DNA from 2 places in the Stenotrophomonas sp. GW821-FHT01H02A genome. Region 1 is predicted to be linked to the other one. Evidence: riboswitches for the same ligand, from Rfam matches in the RefSeq annotation. Region 1 holds a riboswitch; the other holds the start of a gene.
The links. A riboswitch is a leader RNA that binds a small molecule or an ion and turns the genes downstream of it on or off. The one in region 1 is predicted to bind glycine.
Positions count from the first base shown of each region.

Region 2: it holds a riboswitch for glycine, as region 1 does, so the genes downstream of both, AC07WC_RS11175 (trimeric intracellular cation channel family protein) here and gcvP (aminomethyl-transferring glycine dehydrogenase) in region 1, are expected to answer to the same signal.

Region 1 covers NZ_JBWKWI010000002.1:285,050-292,307, forward strand. The annotation lists gene AC07WC_RS04685 (siderophore-interacting protein) at 1-125, opposite strand, end outside; partial or broken gene AC07WC_RS04690 (siderophore-interacting protein) at 145-645, opposite strand; gene AC07WC_RS04695 (hypothetical protein) at 721-1,479, shown strand; gene AC07WC_RS04700 (multidrug effflux MFS transporter) at 1,566-2,789, opposite strand; glycine riboswitch at 3,069-3,170, shown strand; gene gcvP (aminomethyl-transferring glycine dehydrogenase) at 3,268-6,138, shown strand; gene AC07WC_RS04710 (amino acid permease) at 6,775-7,258, opposite strand, start outside.
Region 2 covers NZ_JBWKWI010000006.1:156,847-164,104, forward strand. The annotation lists gene AC07WC_RS11165 (MdtB/MuxB family multidrug efflux RND transporter permease subunit) at 1-596, opposite strand, end outside; gene AC07WC_RS11170 (MdtA/MuxA family multidrug efflux RND transporter periplasmic adaptor subunit) at 593-1,759, opposite strand; gene AC07WC_RS11175 (trimeric intracellular cation channel family protein) at 1,963-2,580, opposite strand; glycine riboswitch at 2,673-2,764, opposite strand; glycine riboswitch at 2,785-2,867, opposite strand; gene AC07WC_RS11180 (GIY-YIG nuclease family protein) at 2,912-3,181, shown strand; gene AC07WC_RS11185 (ribonuclease E inhibitor RraB) at 3,268-3,612, shown strand; gene AC07WC_RS11190 (NAD(P)/FAD-dependent oxidoreductase) at 3,830-5,122, opposite strand; gene AC07WC_RS11195 (NYN domain-containing protein) at 5,285-6,046, shown strand; gene AC07WC_RS11200 (hypothetical protein) at 6,056-6,259, opposite strand; gene AC07WC_RS11205 (glutathione S-transferase family protein) at 6,361-6,981, shown strand; gene AC07WC_RS11210 (primosomal protein N') at 7,019-7,258, opposite strand, start outside.

The sequences.
Region 1 (7,258 bases):
TGCTCCCACAGACCGATCCGGGCCCGTACCGCGTCCTGCAGCCGCTGACCATGCGCGGCGCCCTCGCGGGCCAGCCAGAACAGCTGTGCACCGGGCGGTGCCGGGCAGCGCCCGATAACGCGCATACCAGTCCTCGCCCTGCGGCACCTCGGGGGCTGCCTGGCCGGCTAGCGGGAAGAACACCTTGATGCGCTGATCCGGCCCGTCGGTCTTCATGTTGGCCACATCGGGCGCAGCGAAGACCATGCGGGTCAGCGACGGAGAGAGAACGGTGCGCTGCTTGAGCGCGACATCGAACAGGCGGTAGATCTGCTGGGCAGCCATGCAATCACCCTGAATTGCCGCGGACGCGGCGTCCGCAGGGGAGCGTATTGGCTGTCGTGGAGCACGAACTGGCTGGCGAGCGCACAGGATACGCTGCGGTGAGGCAATGGCAATGCTGCCAACCCTGCGCGCTGTGCAGGCAAGGCGTATGCTGCTGGGTGCACCCGCAATGGCGGCGCTGCTGATGCAACGGGATCGCGACGCGGCTGCTGAAATCGCGCAGTCCGTGATACCCCGCACACTATTGAGCGTGACGCATTCGACCCACGCCCCACCTGATAGTTGACACTCATCACTGCCGTGACGTAACCAGTCCACCATTTCCAACTTTGCCTAACAAGTGGCGTGCATCATTCCGCACAGTACGGCCTGGTTTCACAACAGGTGCCGTTAACCATGAAGAAGATGCTCACCCTGACCCTGGCCGTCGCCGCGACGATGAGCTCGCCCGCTTTCGCACAGTTCGTCCCCCCGATCGGCGACACCCTGCTGCCGCCGAAACCCGAGCTGTCGTTGACCGACCTGCTCAATCTAGAGAAGGAACTGCTCAACCCCATTTCCACCAACAAGCCGCTCTACTGGGCGCCGGAGCGCCCATCCAACGGCGCGTCGTGGACCGAAGCGCGTTGCAGCGTGGGCCCGACCGTGACGGCATTCCCGACAACCCGGCAGGGCACCTATGCTGAGTGCATGGCGGCCAGCTTCCCCTCCGTGGACATCATTGACGATGTGTCCGACCACTACTTCGCGCCCCGAGCAACCGGCAAGGGCACCCACATCTATACCTGCAAGAAGGGCAATTTCACCGGTGAAGTGGAGCTCGGCTACGGCCGGGAGAAACTGAACAGTGGCCAGACGGCATTCGTGATGCGGACCTACGGCTACCGAATCACCAAAAGCAACAATCAGCAGGGGGGCAACAAGGCGAACATCAAGATCCGAAGCCGGATCAACCAGCACCAAGGTGACTGGTCAACAAAAGGCGAGACGCCCGACTCGCTGGTCCAGAACGGCAACTGGTACACGGACATGGGCACGGAGAGCCACGATCTGAGGCAGGCCACGTACTATTTCGGGCAGATCGAGTTTGTTTTCGATAAATCCGGTGCGGATCCGAAGTGCAAGGTCGAAGTGAACTGGATGCGTGCGGGCTGATAGCGGCGCTGGACATGCGGATTCCACACGTGGAATCCGCATGTCGTGGGTTGAATGTTCCGCCCACGGTTATCTGTACGCGCGCCTTACTCAATGGGTGTCAGCAGGTCGCGGCGGCGTTCGCAGTGCTGCTCCCAGTACCAGAAGCTGCCACCGATGGCGAAGAAGGCCGCGTAGCCCAGCGCCAGATGCAACGGGCTGCTGCTGAGCATCGGGGACACCACGCCGGCCACCACCGTGTTGATCATCAGCTGGATGAACATCTGCATGGACGAGGCCAGGCCGCGCTGATGCGGATACATGTCCAGCACGGCCAGCGCCAGGATCGGGAAGATCAGCGCCATGCCGACACCGCCCAGGAAGATCGGCATGACCGCCCACGGCAGCGCGATCTGCGGCACCGACACGACATAGCCGAAGTTCAGCAGCGCCGAGACCGCGCACAACGCAAAGCCGATGGCGATCTGCCGCTGCGGCACGATCCGCCCGGCCATACGGCCGGACAGGAACGAACCGACGGTCATGCCGCCGATGGTGGGAATGAACAACCACGCAAAGCCACCCTCACCCAGCTGCAGGTGCTGCATCACGAACACCGGCGCCGAGGCGATGTACAGGAAGATGCCGGAGAAGTTGAACGCACCGGCCGCAGCCAGGCGCAACAGGCGCGGGTTGGAGCCCATGCGCGCATAGCTGCGCAGCAGCTCACGCATCGACAGCGGCGTGCGCGCTTCCACCGGGTGGGTTTCCGGCAGCCACTTGCCCGTGGCCAGCAGCAGGACCACGCCGAACAGCACCAGGAACCAGAAGATCAGCGGCCAGTCGCCACCGCCGAGCAGGATCCAGCCGCCAATGATCGGCGCAATCGCAGGGGCGACGCCGAAGATCATCGAGACCTGGCTCATCAACCGCTGCGCGTCGGCACCGTGGTACAGATCGCGGATCACCGCACGGCCGACGATCACGCCGACACCGGCGGTCACGCCCTGCAGCGCGCGGAACACCAGCAACGTGGTCATGTCGCGCGACAGCGCGCAGCCGATCGAGGCACCGATGAACAGCACCAGGCCGCCGATGATCACCCGCTTGCGGCCGAACGCATCCGACAACGGGCCGTGCGCCAGGCTCATCAGGCCGTAGAACAGCAGGTAGACGCTGATGGTCTGCTGCACCGCGACCTGGTCCACCTGCATGCGGTCGCCCAGCAGCAGGAAGGCCGGGAAAATGGTGTCGATCGAGAACGGACCGAACATCGCCAGGCCTGCGAGCAGCAGGGCCAGACGGCGGGTCGAGGGTGAGGCGGGCGTCATGCGGGCTTCCGTCAGCGGCCATGCGCAATGCACGGCGGGCGCCAGCCCGGAAGGGGCGGCGCCAGATGAATACGAGGATCCGGTGATCATAGGCCTTTGTCGCCGCCGGCACCATGCCCGGACAGGGCTTTCGGCGGCTGCGCCTCCCCGTATTCATGTGCCGGAAAGGCCCAGTGGCCGAAAGCGCTGGGCTATAATCGCCGGGCTACATGGTGGGAGAAGCGGACACCCGCTGCCGAAGGCGCAACGCCCGTAATCGCTCAGGCCCGATACCACCCGTACCAAAACTCTGGAGAGACCGGCGAGTGCCGGCGCCGAAGGGGCACGAAGCACGCCGATGCGCGCTTTTAAACTCTCAGGCAAAAGGACAGAGGGGCACCCAGGAAGACCGCAAGGTCCGGTGGATCGCTGTCGCCCGCGACGCGCCCTGGCCCGGCCGCCTTCCGAACGTGCGTGCCCACTCTCCGAGATGCCAGCCATGTCCCAGAACACCCCCTCCCTGCGCGAGCTTGAACACAGCCACGCGTTCGTCGAACGCCACATCGGCCCCAACGACGCCGAAATCGCGCAGATGCTCGACGTGGTCGGCCACGCCTCGCTGGACGCGCTGACCGATGCGATCGTCCCGGCCGGGATCAAGTCGCCGGCCCCGCTGGACCTGCCCGAGTCGCTGACCGAAGTGCAGGCACTGGCCAAGATCCGCGCCATCGCCGACAAGAACCAGGTGTTCCGCACCTTCATCGGCCAGGGCTACTACGGCACCCTCACCCCGAACGTCATCCTGCGCAACGTGCTGGAAAACCCGGCGTGGTACACCGCCTACACCCCGTACCAGGCCGAGATTTCGCAGGGCCGGATGGAAGCGCTGATCAACTTCCAGACCCTGTGCGCGGACCTGACCGGCATGGAGATCGCCAACGCCTCGCTGCTGGATGAAGCCACTGCCGCGGCCGAAGCGATGACCCTGGCCAAGCGCTCGGCCAAGTCGAAGTCCGACACCTTCTTCGTGCACGACGCCGTGCACCCGCAGACGCTGGAACTGCTGCGCACCCGCGCCGAGCCGATGGGCATCGTGCTGCGCGTGGGCACCCCGGCCGAGGCGATGGAAGCCGAGGCCTACGGCGTGCTGCTGCAGTACCCGGACACCTTCGGCCATATCGGCGACTACCAGGCGCTGGCCGATGCCGTGCACGCGCGTGGCGGCCTGGTCGCGGTGGCCACCGATCTGCTTGCCCTGACCCTGATCGCCGCCCCCGGCGAATGGGGCGCGGACATCGTGGTCGGCAACTCGCAGCGATTCGGCGTGCCGTTCGGTTTCGGTGGTCCCCATGCGGCCTTCATGGCCTGCCGCGATGCGTACAAGCGCTCGATGCCGGGCCGCCTGATCGGCGTCTCGGTCGATGCGCAGGGCAATGCCGCCTACCGCCTGACGCTGCAGACCCGCGAGCAGCACATCCGCCGCGAGAAGGCCACGTCCAACATCTGCACCGCGCAGGTGCTGCTGGCCGTGATGGCCTCGATGTATGCCGTGTACCACGGCCCGGAAGGCCTGACCCGCATCGCCCGCCGCACCCATCGCCTGGCCAGCATCCTGGCCGCCGCACTGCGCGGCGCCGGCGTGAATGTCGGCGAACACTTCTTCGACACCCTGCACGTCAAGGATGTCGACGCCAAGGCGATCCACGCCAAGGCCGCCGCGGCGCGCATCAACCTGCGTGCGATCGACAGCGATGCGGTCGGCATCAGCCTGGATGAAACCACCACCCGCGCCGACATCGTCGCGCTCGGCCAGCTGTTCGGCGCCACGGTGGATGTCGATGCCCTCGACGCCGCCACCGCCGATGCGCTGCCGGCCGGCCTGGTGCGTACCAGCGACTTCCTGACCCACCCGGTGTTCAACACCCACCACAGCGAACACGAACTGCTGCGTTACCTGCGTTCGCTGGCGGACAAGGACCTGGCCATGGATCGCACCATGATCCCGCTGGGCAGCTGCACCATGAAGCTCAACGCCACCGCCGAGATGATTCCGGTGACCTGGCCGGAGTTCGCCAACATCCATCCGCTGGCCCCGGCCGACCAGGCCACCGGCTACAAGGAACTGATCGACGGCCTGGAAGCGATGCTGGTCGAATGCACCGGCTATGACGCGGTCAGCCTGCAGCCGAACTCCGGCGCGCAGGGCGAGTACGCCGGCCTGCTGGCGATCCGCGCCTACCATCGCTCGCGCGGCGAAGGCCATCGCGACGTCTGCCTGATCCCGGACTCGGCCCACGGCACCAACCCGGCCTCGGCACAGATGTGCGGCATGAAGGTCGTGGTGACCAAGACCGACGCCAACGGCAACGTCGACCTGGACGACATCCGCATCAACGCGGAGAAGTACAGCGACCGCCTGGCCGCACTGATGATCACCTACCCGTCCACGCATGGCGTGTTCGAGGAAGAGGTGGTGGAAATCTGCGAGATCGTGCACAAGCATGGCGGCCAGGTGTACACCGACGGCGCCAACATGAACGCCCTGGTCGGCGTGGCCAAGCCCGGCAAGTGGGGCTCGGACGTCTCGCACCTGAACCTGCACAAGACCTTCTGCATCCCGCACGGCGGCGGCGGCCCGGGCGTCGGCCCGTGCGCGGTCAAGTCGCACCTCGCTCCGTTCCTGCCGAAGGTGCTGGGCGGCGAAGGCGATGTGGGCATGGTCAGCGCGGCCAGCTTCGGCAGCGCCTCGATCCTGCCGATCAGCTGGATGTACATCACCCTGATGGGCACCGCCGGCCTGCGCAAGGCGACCCAGGTCGCCCTGCTCAACGCCAACTACATCGCCAAGCGCCTGGCCCCGCACTTCAAGACCCTGTACACCGGCCGCAACGGCCTGGTGGCCCACGAGTGCATCCTGGACGTGCGTCCGCTGGAGAAGACCTCCGGCATCGGCGCCGAGGACGTGGCCAAGCGCCTGATCGATTTCGGCTTCCATGCCCCGACCCTGAGCTTCCCGGTCGCCGGCACGCTGATGGTGGAGCCAACCGAAAGCGAGTCGCTGCACGAACTGGATCGCTTCATCAACGCGATGATCCAGATCCGTGAAGAGATCGCCGCGATCGAAGACGGCCGCCTGGACCGCGAGGACAATCCGCTCAAGCACGCCCCGCACACCGCTGCGGTGGTGTCGGCCAGCGAGTGGGCCCACGCCTACCCGCGTGAGCTGGCGGCCTTCCCGCTGGCCAGCCTGCGCCAGCAGAAGTACTGGCCGCCGGTGGCGCGCGTGGACAATGTCTACGGCGACAAGAACGTGATGTGCGCCTGCATCCCGGTCGATGCGTACAAGGAAGACGAGGGCGTGGAGGTCTAAGCCTCCCCTGCCCTGACGCAACAGCAGACGGCCCGCGCAAGCGGGCCGTTTTTGTTATGGGCTGCTGCCGACTACCCGCCTCCCGGCTCCCGGCTCCCGCGCGCCGTGAAGGAAAGCCGCCTTCGGATTCTGCAGGCTGGGCGGGGGGCGGCCGCCTCTGGAAAACCAACCGCAATCGCCGTGCAGCGGAGGCGAGCACTAACACCTCATGCAGTCATCGGATGGCTGTCCATAGCGTCAGCATCGGCGTCGAACGTTCAACGCTCACTGCCCATTGCTCAGCGCCAAATGCGCATTTCGCATTGCGCACCCGGCGTCGAACTCTGAGCTTCGAACTGTGAGTTGCGAGTTGCGAGTTGCGAGCATCGCAGCACCAGCTCGGCTGCGTTCTGCGTTCTGCGCTCTGCTTTGGACCTTTCCTCGTCCACCAGCCCCCTGTCAAAGGGTGGGCACGGGTGGGTTGGCGGGACCGTATGCCGCCATGGATGGCGGCATACGAGCTTACATGGACGTACTTGCAGCGGGTCCCGCCAACCCACCCGTGCCCGCCCAGGCAAGCGGAGGCTCAAACCTGCGGCTGTTGGCTGTTGGCTGTTGGCTGTTGGCTGTTGGCTGTTGGCTGTTGGCCGTTGGCTGTCAGCTGTTGGCTGTAGCACGCACCCGACGCGCAATCTCACTGCTCGCCGCGATCACCGCCGTCAACGCCGCCATCGACAGGAACTGCACCCGCGTGTGCGCCTCGGACAGCAACAGACCGAAGATCAGCGCCAGCACCCCCAACCCGATCACCGTCAGATACGGATACCCCGCCATCCGGAACGGCAACCGCGTCCCATCCCGATTCGCCCGATGACGCAGAATCAACTGCGACAACAACGAAATCGTCCACACCAGCAGACAGGTCGACCCCACGATGTTGAGCAGCACCGGCAGCACCCTGTCCGGGAACAGCAGCTCCATCACCGTCGCCGCGAAACCGAACAGCACACTGGCCAGCACCGCGATGATCGGCACCTGGCGCGGATCGGTCCAGCCCAGCACGGCCGGTGCCTCGCGGCGCTGGGCCAGCGAATACATCATCCGCGACGCACCATACAGATTGGCATTGAGCGCCGACAAC
Region 2 (7,258 bases), on a different contig from region 1:
AGGCCGTTGGCGGCCAGCGCGGACGGATTGACCTGGATGCGCACCGCCGGGCGCTGCCCGCCAGCCAGGCTGACCAGGCCGACGCCGGGCAGCTGCGAGAGGCGCTGCGCCATGCGCGTATCGACCAGATCGTGCACCTGCGGCAGCGACAGCCCCTGCGAGGTGACCGCCAGGGTCAGGATCGGGGTATCGGCCGGGTTGACCTTGCGGTACACCGGCGGCACCGGCAGGTCATCGGGCAGGAAGCTGTCGGCGGCGTTGATCGCGGCCTGCACTTCCTGCTCGGCCACGCCGAGTGCGACCTCCAGCGAGAACTGCAGCGTGATCACCGAAGCGCCGCCCGAACTGGTCGAGGACATCTGCTTCAGGCCGGGAATCTGCCCGAGCTGGCGTTCCAGCGGCGCGGTGACGGCGCTGGTGGTGACATCCGGGCTGGCACCGGGATACAGCGTGGTGATCTGGATGATCGGGTAATCGACCTGCGGCAGTGCCGCGACCGGCAGCAGGCGGTAGGCCATCACGCCGGACAGCAGCAGCGCCACCATCAGCAGCGTGGTCGCGACCGGGCGCTCGATGAAGGGGCGCGAGAGGTTCATGCGCCGGTCCGCGGCGGGTCCTGCTCCACCACCTCGACCTTGGCGCCTTCGCGCAGCCCGTCGATGCCTTCCACCACCACGCGCTCACCGGGCTTGAGCCCTTCGCGCACCGAAACCCGTTCGCCATCGGCCGGGCCGAGCACCACGTTGCGCAGATGCGAGGTGGCATCGGCCGCGATCACGTAAACGTAGCTGCCCTTGCTGCCGAACTGCACGGCGGCATTGGGGATCACCACCGAATCGCTGCTGCTGACCTGCAGGCGCACGTTGACGAACTGGTTGGGGAACAACGACTCATCGGCGTTGGCGAACTGCGCGCGCAGCTTGAGCGTGCCGGTGGCCGTATCGATGCGGTTGTCCAGGCTGGAGAGCACGCCGTCGCCGAGCGCGGTGCGCTCCTCGCGGTCCCAGGCTTCCACGGTGAGCTGCGGATTGGCGCGGGCGGCGGCGACCACCGCCGGCAGGTCCGGCTCTGGCACGGTGAACAGCACGCTGATCGGCGTGGTCTGGGTGATGGTGGCCAGCGGCTCGGTATCGCCACTGCGCACCAGGTTGCCGACATCCACATTGCGCAGGCCCATGCGCCCGGCTACCGGCGCGGTGATGCGGGTGTACTGCAGCTGCAGGCGCGCTTCATCCACGGCGGCCTGGTCGGTCTGGCGACGGCCCTGCAGCTGGCGCACCTTGCTCTGCTGATCGCTCAGGTCCTGCGCGGAGACGAAATGCTTGCGCTGCAGTTCGGTGAAGCGCTTGAGCTGGCTCTCGGCGTTGTCCAGCTCGGCCAGGTTCTGCTGCTGGGTGCCCAGCGCACGCGAGAGCTGTACCTGGAACGGGCGCGGATCGATCTCGGCCAGCAGCTCGCCGGCCTTGACGTGCTGGCCTTCGGAGAACGCCAGGCGCAGCAGTTCGCCATCCACGCGGCTGCGGATGCTCACCGTATGCAGCGGGGTCACCGTCCCGAGCGCCTTCAGGCGCACCACCAGGTCTTCCTGCGTCGCAGTAGCCACGCGCACCGGGGTCGGCTGCGGACCACCGGCAGGGCCGGCGGCAGGCGCCGGCGAGAGCAGTTTCCATGCAGCGATGGCGGCCAAGCCGACAGCGGCAGCGATCAACAACGGATTGACGACACGACGGCGAGACGACGGGGGCGTTGAAGCGGACATACGCATCCTGCGCACCCTCCACCGGAGCAGTGCGTCCATGGGGACCGGCCGAGTGCGGCAGGTCAACGGGGGAGGGGGTGTCTGGCGGGGCAGCGGGTGCAACACCGCCGCGTGGCTGGATGCCGTTCGAGTGGAACGGGAGCGCCATGATACAGGGCCAGGCCGCTCAAGCTCCCGTGACCTTGGTCATGCCCGCAGGTGCGTCAATGCACCTCGTCGCGGTACACGAACTTCGGCATTTCCCATTTGAAGTGGATTGCCAGCAGGCGGAACAGGAAGCCGCCGCCCAGGCACCACAGCGTCGCCGCGTTGAGCGACACACCGAGTTCCAGCAGGGTCAGGTAGGCCGCACCGGTGAGCAGGGTGATCACCGCATACAGTTCCTTCTGGAAGATCAGCGGCACCTCGTTGCACAGCACATCGCGCAGCACGCCGCCGAATGCACCGGTCAGCATGCCCGCGATCAGGATGATCGGTACGGTATGCCCGCCCTCGCGCGCGACCGCACAGCCGATCAGGGTGAACGCGATCAGGCCCAGGCCATCGAGCACCAGGAAGGTACGCCGGAAGTGGTGCATCCAGCGCGCCACCCAGGTCGCGATCAGCGCCGCGCAGATGGTGAAGCCCAGGTACTCCGGGTGCTTCACCCAGCCCAGCGGGTAATGGCCGAGCACGATGTCACGCAGCGAGCCACCGCCGAGCGCGGTGACGCAGGCGATGATGACCACGCCGAACAGGTCCATGCGGCGGCGGCCGGCCGACAGCGCGCCGGTCATGGCTTCGGCCGAGATGGCGATGAGGTAGATCAGGGAGAGCAGCATGGGGGTGGCTCCGGGCAACACGTCAGGCGGGACGGAAACGCACACGCATCACGCCAGCGCCGCTGCACTGTCGTGGGGTGGGATCCCGTTGCCGCTCCCGCTGTCCTTTTGCCTGAGAGTTCGGTGGCCAAGGCCACGTGCCCCTTCGGCGGGTCATTGAAGACCTCTCTCCAGATCGGCGTGTCGGATGCATGGTTGGTGGCGTATCGAGCCACCGGCCTGAGCGATTATGGGAGCCTGCGCCTTCGGCGGGCGCCAGCGCGGCGCCTCTCTCCTGCATCCGGGGCGGATTCTAGCAGCCGCCGGGCCCGCGCCGGGGGATAATCCCGGTATGTCCGCTGAACCCGCCCTCTGGTACCTGTACCTGCTTGAATGCCGCAACGGCAGCTATTACGCCGGCATCAGCAACGATGTGGAGGCACGTTTCCAGGCGCATCTGGCCGGCAAAGGGGCCAAATACACGCGCGCCAACCCGCCGGTGAAGGTGCTCGCGATGCGCGCCTACCCGGACCGGGCCGCGGCGTCGAAGGCCGAATGGCAGCTCAAGCGGCAACCGCGCGAGCGCAAGCTGGCGTGGCTGGCGCTGGCCGATCCCATGTAGCCCTGCGTGCTGGTTGTTCGGGCCTTCGTTGGCGGCATACCATCGACCCTCGTTCGTTGATCCGCTTGCCCAAGCCCTGGAGTGCCATGTCCCGCGATCTGTCGTTGTACCCGGAAGATGAGAATGGCGATGTGCTCTGGAACATGCTGCAGGATGGCGACGACCTGTCGATTCCGCGCGAGGTGGATTTCGCCCTGATCTTCCCGACCCAGGATGTAGCGATCGCCTTTGCCGTGCACCTGCTCAAGAACGACCAGAAGGTGTCCTTGGCCGCGTACGAGGGCAACGACGAATACCCGTGGCAGGTGGTGGTGCATCCGCTGATGCTGCCAACCCACCAGAACATCTCGGGCTTCGAAGGGCTGCTGGCCAGCGAGGCGGTGTCCTACAGCGGCCAGGTTGATGGTTGGGGATGTCTGTCGCAGGGTTGAGCTGCCGCAACGCGGCATGACCCGATGCCGGGGTCTGGGCCACCATCGACCAGACCGCAGGGAGGGCAACAGGATGCAGCTCGGCCTGGAAGAGATGGGCCTGTTCGAGACGCACTGAGCCAGGCCACTTGCCGGACGAGCGCTGCGGTACAGCGAGCCGTCCTGAGCGATGGCAGCCAAGCATCACGGCTGGCTGCCACCGTTGCGGCTCGAACGTTCAGGGCGTCGGCGGTCGCTTCGGCCGGCGATCGTCCTGCGCATCGCCGAAGATGATCCGCGCGCTGCGCTGGTAGCTCCAGTACGCCACTGCCCAGTTCAGCAGCACCACCACGCGGTTGCGGAAGCCGATCAGGAAGAACACGTGCGCGGCCAGCCAGAACCACCACGCCAGCACGCCGGAGAGCTGCAGGCGACCGAGGTGGACGATCGCGGCCATGCGGCCGATGGTCGCCAGGTTGCCGAAGTCCTGGTACTTGAACGGGCCCGGCGCAGGCTTGCCGGCCAGGCGCGCTTGGATCGTGGTCGCCACGTGCTTGCCCATCTGCTTGGCTGCCGGGGCGACGCCGGGTACCGGCTTGCCATCGGCCTGGGTCAACGCGGCCAGGTCACCGGCCACGAAGATCTCCGGGTGACCGTCCAGAGTGAGATCGGGCTGCACCTGCACGCGGCCGGCGCGATCCAGTGGCACGTCCAGCGTGCGCGCCAGCGGTGAGGCGGCGACGCCGGCGGCCCAGACCACGGTGCGTGCTTCGACGAAGCGCTCGCCCAGCTGGAAGCCCTCGGCGTTGATGTCGCTCACCGGCGTACCGGTGAGCACCTCCACACCCAGTTTTTCCAACTGGCGGCGCGCCTTGAGCGAGAGCACCTCGGGGAAGGTGGACAGCACGCGCGGACCGGCCTCGACCAGGCGGACCTTGGCCGAGGCGGGATCGATATGGCGGAACTCATTGCGCAGGGTGTGCCGCGCGATCTCGGCCAGGGTGCCGGCCAGTTCCACCCCGGTGGGGCCGCCGCCGACCACGGCGAAACTGAGCCAGGCGGCCTTGCGCGCGGGATCGGGTTCAGCCTCGGCGCGTTCGAAGGCGAGCAGCAGCTTGCGGCGCAGGGCGATGGCATCGTCCAGCGTTTTCAGGCCCGGCGCATCGGCGGCCCATTCGTCGTGGCCGAAGTAGGCGTGGGTGGCGCCGGTGCACAGCATCAGCGTGTCGTAGGCGATCTGCGTGCCATCGGCCAGGGTGGCACTGCGTGCCGCTTTGTCGATGTGGGTTACTTCGCCCAGCCGCACTTCAACGTTGCGCTGATGGCCGAGGATGTGGCGCAGCGGGGCGGCGATATCCGGTGCCGAGAGGCCGGCGGTGGCCACCTGGTAGAGCAGCGGCTGGAACAGATGGTGGTTGCGACGGTCCACCAGGGTGATGCGCACGTGCGCCGAGGCGAGGGCACGGGTGGCCCAGAGGCCGGCAAAACCACCACCGATGATGAGCAGGTGGGGCGTGGGATCGCGGGTCATGCTTCACTCCTTGGCGGGCGCCGGAGGGGGGCGGCGCAGGTCGTCTCGTGATGCAGCCCATGGTCGCACGTGAAGCGCGATGTTCACGTCGATGGCCGATACTGGGTTCAGGGGCCATCGCGCTTGTCCGATGGCCGATCCGATCCCGCCCTGGAGACCGAGATGTCCGAACCGGAAAAGCGCATCGCCCTGCTGATCGATGCCGACAACGCACCCGCTTCCAAGATCGACGCGGTGCTGGCTGAAGTCGCCCGCTACGGCGTGGCCAATGTCCGCCGTGCCTATGGCAACTGGAAGAGCCCGCGGCTGAAAGGGTGGGAATCGGTGCTGCACGAATACGCGATCCGCCCGATCCAGCAGTTCGCCTACAGCCGTGGCAAGAATGCGTCGGACATGGCGATGGTGATCGATGCGATGGACATGCTGTACGCGCGCAATCTCGACGGCTTTGCGATCGTCTCCAGCGATGCGGATTTCACCCCGCTGGTGATGCGTTTGCTGACTGACGGAGTGAAGGTATACGGCTTCGGCGAGAAGAAAACGCCCGAGCCGTTCGTGAACGCGTGCTCGAAGTTCACCTACATCGAAGCGCTGGGCCAGCCGCATGCGGCCGATCAGGAGGTAGAGCAGGACAACGAGGAGACGCGCCCGCGCAAGAGCGGGCCGGAGCTGCGCAACGACACCCGGCTGGTGCAGATGCTGCGCCGCGCGGTGACCTCGGCCGAAGCCGAGGATGGCTGGTCGCATCTCGGCCCGGTCGGCAGCCAGATCGGCAACCAGGCCTCGTTCGATTCGCGCAATTACGGGTACAGCAAACTCAGCGATCTGCTGGCCGCGACCGGCCTGTTCGAGATGAAGAAGGACGGCAAATCGACCTATGTGCGCGCACTGCCCAAGAAGAGTGCGGCCAAGGCGGCGAAGTAAGCGCTGGCGTCAACGCAGCAGTGCGGTGAGCGGGCGGGCCGTGCTGCCGTTGAAGCCATCGGAGAAGCCTCGCACGGCGTCAGGCAGCATGCCGCTGGCCAGCAGCAACAGCGCGGCGCTGAGCAGCAGATTGCGATGGTGGCGGCGATAGCCGACCGCCAGGGTGCCGATGCCGGCAACGAGCAACACGATTTCGAGCGCGTAGAGGATCATTGTTTTTCATCCCTGACATGACGGTCGACCCGCCGTTGGGCGTATCGTAGCGGCACCGCGCGTCCCCGTCGCCGCGCATCGAAAGATACGGGAATCCGATCATGCTGAAAATCTGGGGCCGTCGCAATTCCAGCAACGTGCGCAAAGTGCTGTGGTGTGCCGAGGAGATCGGTGCGCCGTACGAGTCGATCGAGGTCGGCGGCGCCTTCGGTGGCACACAGTCGCCGGAATACCGCGCGATGAATCCCAACGGGCTGGTGCCGGTGATCGAGGATCAGGGCCTGCCGTTGTGGGAATCCAACACGATCGTGCGCTATCTCTCGGCGCGTTACGCGCTGGGCACGCTGTATCCGGAAGACGTGGTGGCGCGCGCGCAGTCGGAGAAGTGGATGGACTGGACCACCTCGACCTTCGCCGGCGTGTTCCGCGATCTGTTCTGGGGCACGCTGCGGACCGCGCCAGCGGATCGGGACGAGGCGCGCATTGCTGCCGCGCTCGTACGCTCCGGCGAGCTGCTGGCGATGGCCGATGAAGCCCTGTCGCGGCAGCCATATCTGTCCGGTGAGCAGTTCGCGATGGGCGATATTCCGCTGGGTGCCTTCATCTATGCCTGGTTCGAGATGCCGATCCAGCGCCCAGAGCTGCCGCACCTGGCCGCTTGGTACGAGCGCCTGAAGCAGCGCCCGGCGTATCAGCGCGGGGTCATGACCGCATTGACCTGAGAATCCGTGCCGACCCACGGTCGGCACACCCGCGCGCCTAGTAGAGATCCATCGGATCCACATCCAGCGACCAGCGCACCCTGCGCGCCTGCGGCAGTCCGGAAATCTGCGGCGTCACCTGGTCCAGCACGCCATGCAGCGGGCGCCGTGCCGGTGAGGAAAGTAACAACTGGGTGCGCTGGTAGCCCGCGCGGCGCGGCATCGGCGCCGGCATCGGACCGTACCGCTCCACTGCCGCATCGTCGGGAATCAACGCGCGCACCGCGCTCAGCATCGC